DNA from 3 places in the Shewanella sp. SNU WT4 genome. Region 3 is predicted to be linked to each of the others. Evidence: riboswitches for the same ligand, from Rfam matches in the RefSeq annotation. Region 3 holds a riboswitch; each other region holds the start of a gene.
The links. A riboswitch is a leader RNA that binds a small molecule or an ion and turns the genes downstream of it on or off. The one in region 3 is predicted to bind cyclic di-GMP.

Region 1: linked by a shared signal. The riboswitch ahead of FJQ87_RS07915 (M66 family metalloprotease) and the one ahead of FJQ87_RS13845 (M66 family metalloprotease) in region 3 are both predicted to bind cyclic di-GMP.
Region 2: linked by a shared signal. The riboswitch ahead of FJQ87_RS03050 (immunoglobulin-like domain-containing protein) and the one ahead of FJQ87_RS13845 (M66 family metalloprotease) in region 3 are both predicted to bind cyclic di-GMP.

The regions. Positions count from the first base shown of each region.
Region 1 is NZ_CP041151.1:1,760,711-1,764,030, reverse strand. Features, by position in the region: gene FJQ87_RS07920 (LTA synthase family protein) at 1-1,362, opposite strand, end outside; cyclic di-GMP riboswitch class I at 1,682-1,769, shown strand; gene FJQ87_RS07915 (M66 family metalloprotease) at 1,852-3,320, shown strand, end outside.
Region 2 is NZ_CP041151.1:674,712-678,031, reverse strand. Features, by position in the region: gene FJQ87_RS03050 (immunoglobulin-like domain-containing protein) at 1-1,230, opposite strand, end outside; cyclic di-GMP riboswitch class I at 1,287-1,372, opposite strand; gene ovoA (5-histidylcysteine sulfoxide synthase) at 1,824-3,320, shown strand, end outside.
Region 3 is NZ_CP041151.1:3,084,424-3,087,743, reverse strand. Features, by position in the region: gene FJQ87_RS13850 (IS4 family transposase) at 1-1,383, opposite strand, end outside; cyclic di-GMP riboswitch class I at 1,612-1,695, shown strand; gene FJQ87_RS13845 (M66 family metalloprotease) at 1,836-3,320, shown strand, end outside.

The DNA of each region.
Region 1 (3,320 bases), 1.3 Mb from region 3:
TTGCGCTTGCACTGTGGCAATAAAGTCCATGATTTCACGGGTTTTGTAGTACATTTGATTGGCATATTTCACCGCCATCTCATTCGCGCCAGTCGCGCTTATCACCACAGGGCGGCGCTCGTTTAATGGATAATCCAAATGTCCAAAAATAGTGACTATGTAATTTAGCGTCGCTTGGCCATTATCGCGATTAGCCGCCGTTTTATCCCACACTTGATTAAATAACGACACATCGCTCATAAACTCGCGGTTCATGTCATCTTGGCGGAAATCATTAATCGACCAGTATTTATCAAAACCTACGCGATTATAAGCATTAACCCGATTCCAAAAGCCCGCATGATTGGGGTGTGAAGCTATGGTTTGATAGCCAGCATCGGATAAATAGCGCGGCAAGCACGGCACTTCATTGCGCAGCCAACCCTCAAAAAACACCGCATTTTGGGTGACAGGAAACCCGCATAAGGCTTCAAATTCACTATTGGCCGTATAACCACCAAATACCGGCGCTAGCACTGTGCTATTGGCTGTGGCTTGCCATAAATCGCGAAACCTTGGGTCAAACGGGTCTTGATTAAAGCCCACGTTGCCAAGCGCCATAGGATCCCAAAAGGATTCCAGCAATAACACATAAACATTGCGCTTATCGCTAATGCTGGCGGCGGGAGCTAAGGCTTGCGCTGGGAAAATACTGGTTTTAGCGGCTAACACTTGCTCTTGTGTTACTTTCGTTTGACCCCGCGCAATCACGCGACTGCCTTCTACCGTCAAATGCAGCAACAAGCCGCGATCTTTATAGTTACCCGGTTGATCCCACACCCTATCGCCCACATGGACATCAAACCATGCTTGTAAGCTACTGGATTGATTAACATAAAAAAATCCAGCCCCAACCAATAACGCCAGTAGCAACCAAGTGCGCTGCCGCTGCCAAGCAATCGCGACCATCAAGCCGCCAAATGGGATCAGTAGCGCCGCCCATAAGGCCCAGTAACGCCAATCATTAAATAACTGAAACATATTGCCGACGATACTAAAGTCATCAGGCATGATGGGGCTGCCTAAGATCATGAGCTTGAGCGCATTACTGACCTGCAGCACTAAGGTAAAGCTGGTGTACACTATGACCCAAGCTAAAAAATTGCGGCACAATACAAATAATAGCGCCGCGAATACCAGCTGAATAATGGCATCTTTAACCCAAACCCCAGGCCAAACCCCGACATCAAAACTGCTCGCAAGCCCCACTTGAATCAGGCTATACAAGGCCAGTGTATATAGCACCATATATAACCATGGTCGCCATAACGCTAAGCGCTTCTGTAAACGTGTTTTCGGGAAAACTATCCTTGATTGCTGCATATTGCCCTACATCCGAAACTAGCCAAGCTAGGTAACATATTGTGCAATATCATACTCATTTTGAAAGAATTTAATAGCTTAAGTCATTAATCATTCCATAACTTATACCGACTTATTGCAACCTGGCCTATCTCGGTTTTTGCGCCTATGGTTAAACCATCATCTTAACTTGCGCCATTTCTGCTATTTTAGAGGTTAGCGCGCCCAAGATGAATCAGCAAGACCAGCAATGCCATCAAAATCAATTAGTTAAGCAGATGCTTACATTGGCACTGGATTAATTAATCCATATATTGGTCGCCAGCAAAAATTGCTGACACATTGAAAAAGGCAAACCAGTTGAAAGGCTGGGACGCAAAACCACCGGTCTAAGGGGCATTTGTACCTATGATAGCGGCGATGCCATTGGTATCAGACTTGTCGCCTTATGCAGCAAGTCTAGTAATGCGTGTTGCCTTATTGAATTTCTACGCTCAATAAGGAAGATATATGTTTAAAACTCGTTTTTCCCCTCTCGCCTTAGTGATAGCTAGTGCATTGGTGCCGTTAGCGGCGCAGGCCGAAGTCACTATGCAGCAAGCTGCCGAACAAACGTTTAGCGTCATTAAAGCCATGAAACAGCGCGGTGAAGCTAATGATGGCGTGATTGTTGATGGTAACAAACGCTTTATTGTCTATAACGACTATCGTTTTGAACTGCATGATGATAATTACCCTAAATTTCCTTTCCCTTATGGCGGCGAAGAAGCCCTAGCCCCTTATTATGCCGCGTTCCCATTTTTAAATGATAAATGGGACATAGTGATGAATAATAACTACGGTTTTTATTTCATTCATGATGATTTTGGCAGCATGAGTAGCGACACTCAGGGTTGTTTTGTCGAATATTTTCCAGAACCCAGTTTCAGCGAAGATAAGATAATGCGCTTTGAAAAGACTGAGTGTATCAGCGCGCCTATGATTACTGACTTTGCCCTGTCTGGCATATTTGATATTGGTGCCACTGCCACTTGGCAAGGCCATGTGGAAGGTAATCACTATCAGCTGAGTTTAAGTTCACCGTCAACTAAAACGCAAATGTTTAACGCCACCGCCCCTGAGTTCTACCTAGGTAATCTGTCACCAAACACTGATTATCAATTAGCCCTGGAAGCTTGTAATACCACAGGGTGTGTAGCCGTAGAACCGATTACACTCACCACCAAAACCAGTCAAGCGGGTTTTCATGATGGTATTCGCCACTTAAATCACCTTGATGGTGAAATTGCCGCCCATGTGTCCTTGATGCAAAGTCACAGCTTAACCGCCCCCTTTGGCAATGATGAGTTAAATGCGCCGGATGTCGTGATCAACCGTGCTGCCATGCTGCTAGTGACGCCAGAGCTTAACGACATTAACCAGTTATGGGTTGAGGTGTATTTTGAAGGCGAGCTTATCGCGCGCGAAATCATGCAGTCGCCCGCCAATCAGCCCAAAACTGACCAATACGCCGTTGACGGTCGGCCAATGGTCATTTTTGACCATGATGTCTGGAGCTTGCCGCTTCAATGGAATTGGATGACCCCAGGCTTATCCCTTAAGTTTATCGATAATCATGGCCGCAGTTCAGAATTGGCGCAGCACAGTATTACCTTTGGCGGCGCGCCTGAGTTAGTCATCCAAAACATCGACATGGGCATGTTAACTAAGCCACGTGGCCGCAATACCATGGCTAACAATACTGCTGAACATGCCAGTGATTATTTTCAAAAAATCCCAGTATCTAAATTAGTGATGGGCCAATATGCCCCTGCCCATTTTGAAACTGTCACTATGCCTAATGGCAAAGTGTACACTGAACGCAGTGACACTGATGGTGGCTGGCATAGCGGTGATATGCGCGAAGCCATTGGTAAAGCGTTAATTTCAACGGGTATTAATAATGCTAACGTCGGCATTACTACCTCAGGGGGGTATTC
Region 2 (3,320 bases), 1.7 Mb from region 3:
ATCACTGACGCGATAAGTCAGTACATATTCACCTAAGGTGTTGGTATCAACTTGGCCTTCAATCACAATGCGCGAGGTTAAATCACCATTTTCGGTATCCATAGCAGTCACGCCTGCCATAGGATCAAATGTTGTGGCATGCAGCACGCGCGCATGACCTAAGCCTGTGAATACTGGCTTACCCGCTTCTGGTACTGGCGGCACTTGGCTGTGTACAAATGGGCCATAAGCCTTAATGAAGGACTCATTGTATTCATTACCAGCCGCATCACGCCCCATATCCCAGTTAACAGACCAAGTCATAACACCACGCAGCGGCTGACCTTGGTTTTTCAAGGCTTCAAAAGCGCTGTATAAATGCTGTGGATTTTTAACATAGCCAGTGGCCGCGGCATCGTTGCTGGTTGGGATACCAAACACTAACTTGTCGTGAGGGATCTTATAAAAACTGCGACTGCCGTTAATTAATGAATCCGCAATGTAGTAGATAAACTCTTGCTTGAGTTCATCGTTGTTTTGAGCAACCCAACCTACCCCATCAATCCAGATACCATCGCCACCTTGGTTATAAAACTGCGGGTTGATCCAGTCGTAGTAGCCTTCTAAACGCTCTAAATAAGGAACGTATTTGCCACCCGTTGTCAGGTATGGGAATTCTGGAGCCATGGTAATTAAGAAGTTTTTACCTTGAGCGCGGTAGTGCTCTTTCACCATGATTAACGCCGCTGGGATAACCGTCTGGTTATCAGCAGCAGTCACCGCGGCTTGCTCTAAATCTATATCTAAACCATCAAAACCGTAGATATCGGTAAGACGAATCAGTTCATCAGCAAAGGCTTGTTCATCACCGATTTTTAATTCGATATGGGCATCGGCGCCACCTAAGGCTAATAATACGGCGCGGCCTTGACGGTTTAATTCGGCAATTTCAGCAATAAATTCTGCTTCTGATAAACCCACTTGCGGGTCTAAACGAAAGGTAGGAATACGACCTTCAGCTGTGTCATAGACCTTCATAAAAGAGATGTCGACGACGTTATACATAGGGTTAACGTCGCTTAGTTTAACGCATGGCGCTACGCCACCTTTGTAACCGCTGCCATCACACCAGTTATGCCAGTAGCCTACGACGACACCGGCTTCAGGGTTTACCATTTGCGCCTGTAGCGGCTGAGCTAGCCCAGTCAGAGCCAAGACTAACGCACTCAGTGTTAATTTCTTTATCATCATTATTTCCCGTTTCAAATAGAAACAGGTAACGCGAGTTTTTGCACTCGAACACTACCTGTGGAAGCCCCGCTATCTTATGGTTTCACCACTTAGACCGGAGGTTTTGCGTCATGCGCTTTCACGCATTTTGCCTTTATCGCAAGCAGCTTCATGACAAGATGAATCAGCCTTTACAATAACTTGAGCCGCAACAAGCTTGGCTCTAAGTAGTTATGATTGTCACCTTTAATCTTAAAATAAGCTTAAAACCATGCTTAAATATGATTAATAGCATAATTCGCACTCAAATCATTTACTTATAAAAGCAAATAACCCACATCTACCGAACCTTTCGCTCGCTAACTTCATGCTAAAACAACAACTAATCGCCACTATCTACTGGTTTAGGCCGACTAACGCTTAAGCGCTAACCATGCTTGAATATTGAAATAAATTTAGGCTTTAAAACACTCAATCCACTGAAGCAGATTGAGTCGCCATCCCACAACTGATAATGTTTATTAAGATGTTATAAACGTAAACATTATCGCCATCAATCATTATCACCTATGGTGTATATTCAATCACACGGATACGCAGATTAAGGATTGCTCGTGACCTCACTCAATCAAAGTGTTTCTCTTGATGGTACCGATGTTGAAAGTAAACGCGCCGAGATTAAGCGCTATTTCAACCATACTTGGCAGCAATATCAGCAGTTATTCGACCTTATCAATACCGATGACGCCTATTTTCTTAAGGCTGAACCGTTACGTCATCCGTTGATTTTTTATTTTGGCCATACCGCCACTTTTTATATCAACAAACTTAAACTGGCTCGCCTCATTGATGAGCGTATCAACCCTGAATTTGAGTCTATGTTTGCCATAGGCGTGGATGAAATGAGCTGGGATGATGTCAACAGTCAGCACTATGCCTGGCCAAGCGTCTGTCAAGTGCGGCGCTATCGCGATGAAGTGAGCGCTTGTGTCAATCAAGTCATAGATAACCTAGCGCTGAGCTTACCTATTACGGCGCAATCGCCGGCTTGGCTCATATTAATGGGCATAGAGCATGAAAGAATTCATCTTGAAACATCGTCTGTCATTATCCGCCAGCTGCCGCTGCATTTAGTGACGCCCTCAAGCAACTGGCATGCTTGCGAGAGCATGGCTCTAGCGCCCAGCAATCAGTTGCTGCATCAAAGCGGTGGCACTATGACGTTAGGCAAAGCCGCTACCGACATGACTTATGGTTGGGATAATGAGTACGGCCAGCAGTCAGTCACAGTGAATGACTTTGAAGCGAGTCGCTATTTAGTTAGCAATCAAGAGTACCTGGCCTTTGTTGAGGCGGGTGGTTATCAAACCTTAAGATGGTGGACCCAAGAAGGTCAGCAGTGGCTAAATTACACCCAAGCGCAGCATCCAAGATTTTGGCGTAAACACCAAGGTCTATGGTGGCAACGCAACCTCACCGAAGAAATCCCTTTGCCCTTAAACTGGCCAGTAGAAGTTAATTACTTAGAAGCCAAGGCCTTTTGCCATTACTTAAGCGAAGTGCAGCAAAGTCAGTTACGCCTTCCGACAGAAGCTGAATGGTATTGTTTACGCCAAAACGTCAGTGGCGATAGCCAAGATTGGCAAGAAATCCCTGCCAACTTAGGTCTGGCACACTTTGCCTCATCTTGCCCTGTCAATCGCTTTGAGCATCAAGGATTTTATGATGTTATCGGTAATGTTTGGCAATGGAGCGAAACCGCCATCAATGGCCTTAACGGCTTTGAAGTGCATCCCATGTATGATGACTTCTCCACCCCAACCTTTGATGGCCGCCATAACCTCATTAAAGGTGGCAGCTGGATTTCAACCGGCAATGAAATGCAGCATGCCAGTCGCTACGCCTTCAGACGGCACTTTTATCAGCATGCAGGCTTTCGCTATGTGCGCTCAGCGCAAGCATTACCCAGCAATGAGCCAGTGAATATTTACGAAACCGATGAGCTTATTTCCCAGTACTTAGAATTCCATTATGGTGATAGCCACTTTGGTGTGGCCAATTTCTGCGTCAATGCAGTGGCAAGTGTTATGGCTGAAATTGAACCAAACCGC
Region 3 (3,320 bases):
CCCCTTTACCTGAGCCTGAAGATCATCCCATCCCTCCCAAATCGTGGACCAGCTGGCCATTCCCGTGCGCTTGCTATCATTAAAGCCTCCTAGTTTGGCCAAGGATTGATAAGCCCACTTCATATTTGGGGCTTCTTTGCCTTTATGTCCCCTTGGCTTGTAGAGCTGCATCAGTACTCGCCATTCATCATTCTCTAAGACATTGCTGCAGCTTTGATTTTCCATGCTTTGCGCTGCTTCGATTTGCCCTCTTTTTCTCAGATAAATTGGCAGGCTCATCACTTCCCGAAGTTGCAGTAGCCGCACACCAATAAAGCAAAGTATCGAGGCCGCTCGCTCAAGGTTGTCTGGCGATGTCATGCGTAACCTTTCAACCCCCGCGCCGGTTTTCCACGCCTTATGAAAGTCCTCAATGCGCCATCTAGTGGTATAAATATCAATCACATGAAGTTGCTGCGCCAACGTGTCAATCGGCTCACTGGTCAGTAGCATCCAAGATAGTCCATCTTCACCTTGGGGAGGATTGAGCTCTTGTGCGTACACCACATTAATCGCATGCTGCTGATGATTATGTTTGATGTTAACCGCACTGGCTTTGAGGGTGAGTTTGGCTGTTCGCGAGGGACGATTCTTGCTTTTCCCACTGGCTTCCTTTATGCCTTTTTGTGGGATGGCGATGGTGTATCCGCCGGTAACGGGATGACTATCCATGTGCTCAAACAGCTTAGCCTCGTATTCTACTAGGTTTCTTGCATGTTTTGCCCGCACCACAAACCGTTCACTATGTGATTGTTTATCCGATAAATAATGCATGATATCCGCTTCTCTATCACACACTGAGATCACTCGCGACATGTGAGCCTGCAAGCGTTGCCGCGTAAAATAGGATGCATCGGCCCATTTACCGCTCTCTTTTTCATCGGCCTCGTTGGGATTATCAGGTCGACACCACCAATCTTGGTGGATCAAGCCCAAGGTCCGAGAAGTATGGCTATCCAGTAGCAAGACAGAATGAACCCACCAACCACGAGACTTATCGGTAGGTTTGCCTAATTTCCCTAATTCAGACGCCACACTGTGCTTATAACTCAGGGCTGTCGTGTCTTCGAGAGCAAGTATTTCATTTATATTTTCAATCGCTTGGGCAGTGCGAGCAAAACCGGCGGCTCTGATCATAGATGGGCTAACATTATCATTGCGGATCAATCGATAGGCTCCTTCGAGTTTGGCATCTTCACCATTACAAGATCTGGCAACCGATTTACCGCTGCCAACCGCCATGTGTTCAGCGACGACGGTTAACCTTGCCGCTCGTCGTTTATCACCTAGCTCAGCATGATGAAAGTGATCATATGCCCATTTGTTCGGGTTAAAAATTGACATTAAAAATGATGAAGTGAGTGAATTTGCATGATCTGATCATCGCCAGTCAAGAAAGTTCCATGTTTTGCTAATAATTTGTGTAGAAGAGACAGCATATCGACCTCTTAATTTATTGACCATACTGTCTCAAAATTAAGTGTCCGATGGAATTAGACCAGAACAAGGATTACCAACCGGCGTGGGGTGGATCAATTTAAAATGGCGTTTTAATTCCAAGTTAAGATATAATTAAATTAATGGCAAACCAGTAGAAATACTGAGACGCAAAGCTTCCGGTCTAAGGGGATTACCTAAGATAGCGGAGTTGCAGAATAATTAAATAGCAAATATTTGTTTAGATTTAGATTTAGATTTATACTTCGTGTCTTTATTTTCGGACTTTTGCTTGACTAGATATTTGTAATCGCTTTGTTTGCCTTATTGACAGTTTTTAAACTCATTAAGGAATATCAATGAAAATAAAACCATTAACTCTTGCTATTAGCAGTTTGCTGATGAGCATGTCGGCGAGTACAATTGCTAATACCAGTTCTCCTTCCAGTCAGTTGCTAATGCAGCAGATGCAAGATCAAGTCCAAGCGCGTATAAATGAGGTAAAAGCTCTGGCTGCCGATCCGACTAATATCGAAATTGTTGATGGCAAAAAACGCCTTAAATACGGTGAATACCGCTATGAAATACAGCCTAATGGTAATCCCATGTTCTTTCCGTTCATCGCTGGAGATGAATATGCCGATAATTCTGCCGCTGCCATGTTTGATTTTGTCAAAGCTCCATGGAGGCTGATTAATGAGTGGGATGGGGTATTTATTTTCCATGACCAATTTGGCTACACGCCACTCGATGACAATAAGAAATGTAACATTCGCTATCTTGCTGCGACCCATTCAAATCAATTAATTTTTACTGAAAATGAAGACTGTTTGCCTATTGATAAAAGAACGATAGATGCCTTAGGATTTATTGATGAATTACCAGTAGAAAATCATTTGGTAGGTAATTTTGCTGCTCAGGTTCGCTTCATTCAAAATCAAACCTCAGAACCGACGAGCAATGCCGATAAATCACAGCAAAAGTTAGTAACACATCGTGAAGCATTGCTTGTTCTGACCCCTGAAAAAGACAGCCTCGATGAGAAGACGGTTGTGATGCGGGTATATAAAGAGGGGATGTTGGTTGAAAAACGTGTTTTGACTAATCCAACTCAGTTGATGAAAACCGACCGGGTAGGTCAGGATGATCGTCCTGATATTCAATTTTCTAAGCGCTCTTATTCAAGCGTTTTACCCTGGCACTGGGTTGAGCAAGGGCTGAGTTTTACTTTTATGACCTATGATGGTCGCGAAGGGGAACTATCAGCAGATTCAATAGAGTTTGGTGCGCCAATCCATGTTGATATGCCAATGATCCGTATTGGCATGTTAACAGAACCCCCTGCGTCGAAACCACTGGAAACGCATGTTGGTAATTATGGAGCTGAACTATTCCAACGTTTTCCTTTTTCAACCCTGACAATCAGTCAGTATTTACCCGTGCAACTCGACAAAGTTGTTACCGCACGCGGTGAGGTCGAAGAAGAATACAGTTACTATGAACATCCAGATGTTTACTCAGGTGATCTACGTGAAGAGATCACTAAATCATTAATCCAAACTGGGATCAATAATGCTAACTATGGTATTACCAGTACCGCTGGCACGCAACAATGGCATCCGGCAAATTATCCTTCTGTCGTGATCGGGCATTCTATTGGTCGCTATATGAATAAGGATGGTGCTATTGAAAATATCACTCACGGTTTATCGGGTGGCAACGGCATGGCATTATTGGTTGATTCAATTGGCAATGAAGTTACGCATGAAATTGGTCATGCGTTCAGTTTGTGGCATTGGCCTGGTGGTCCAGATGTCTATTACCATAGTACCAAAAGTGGCTGG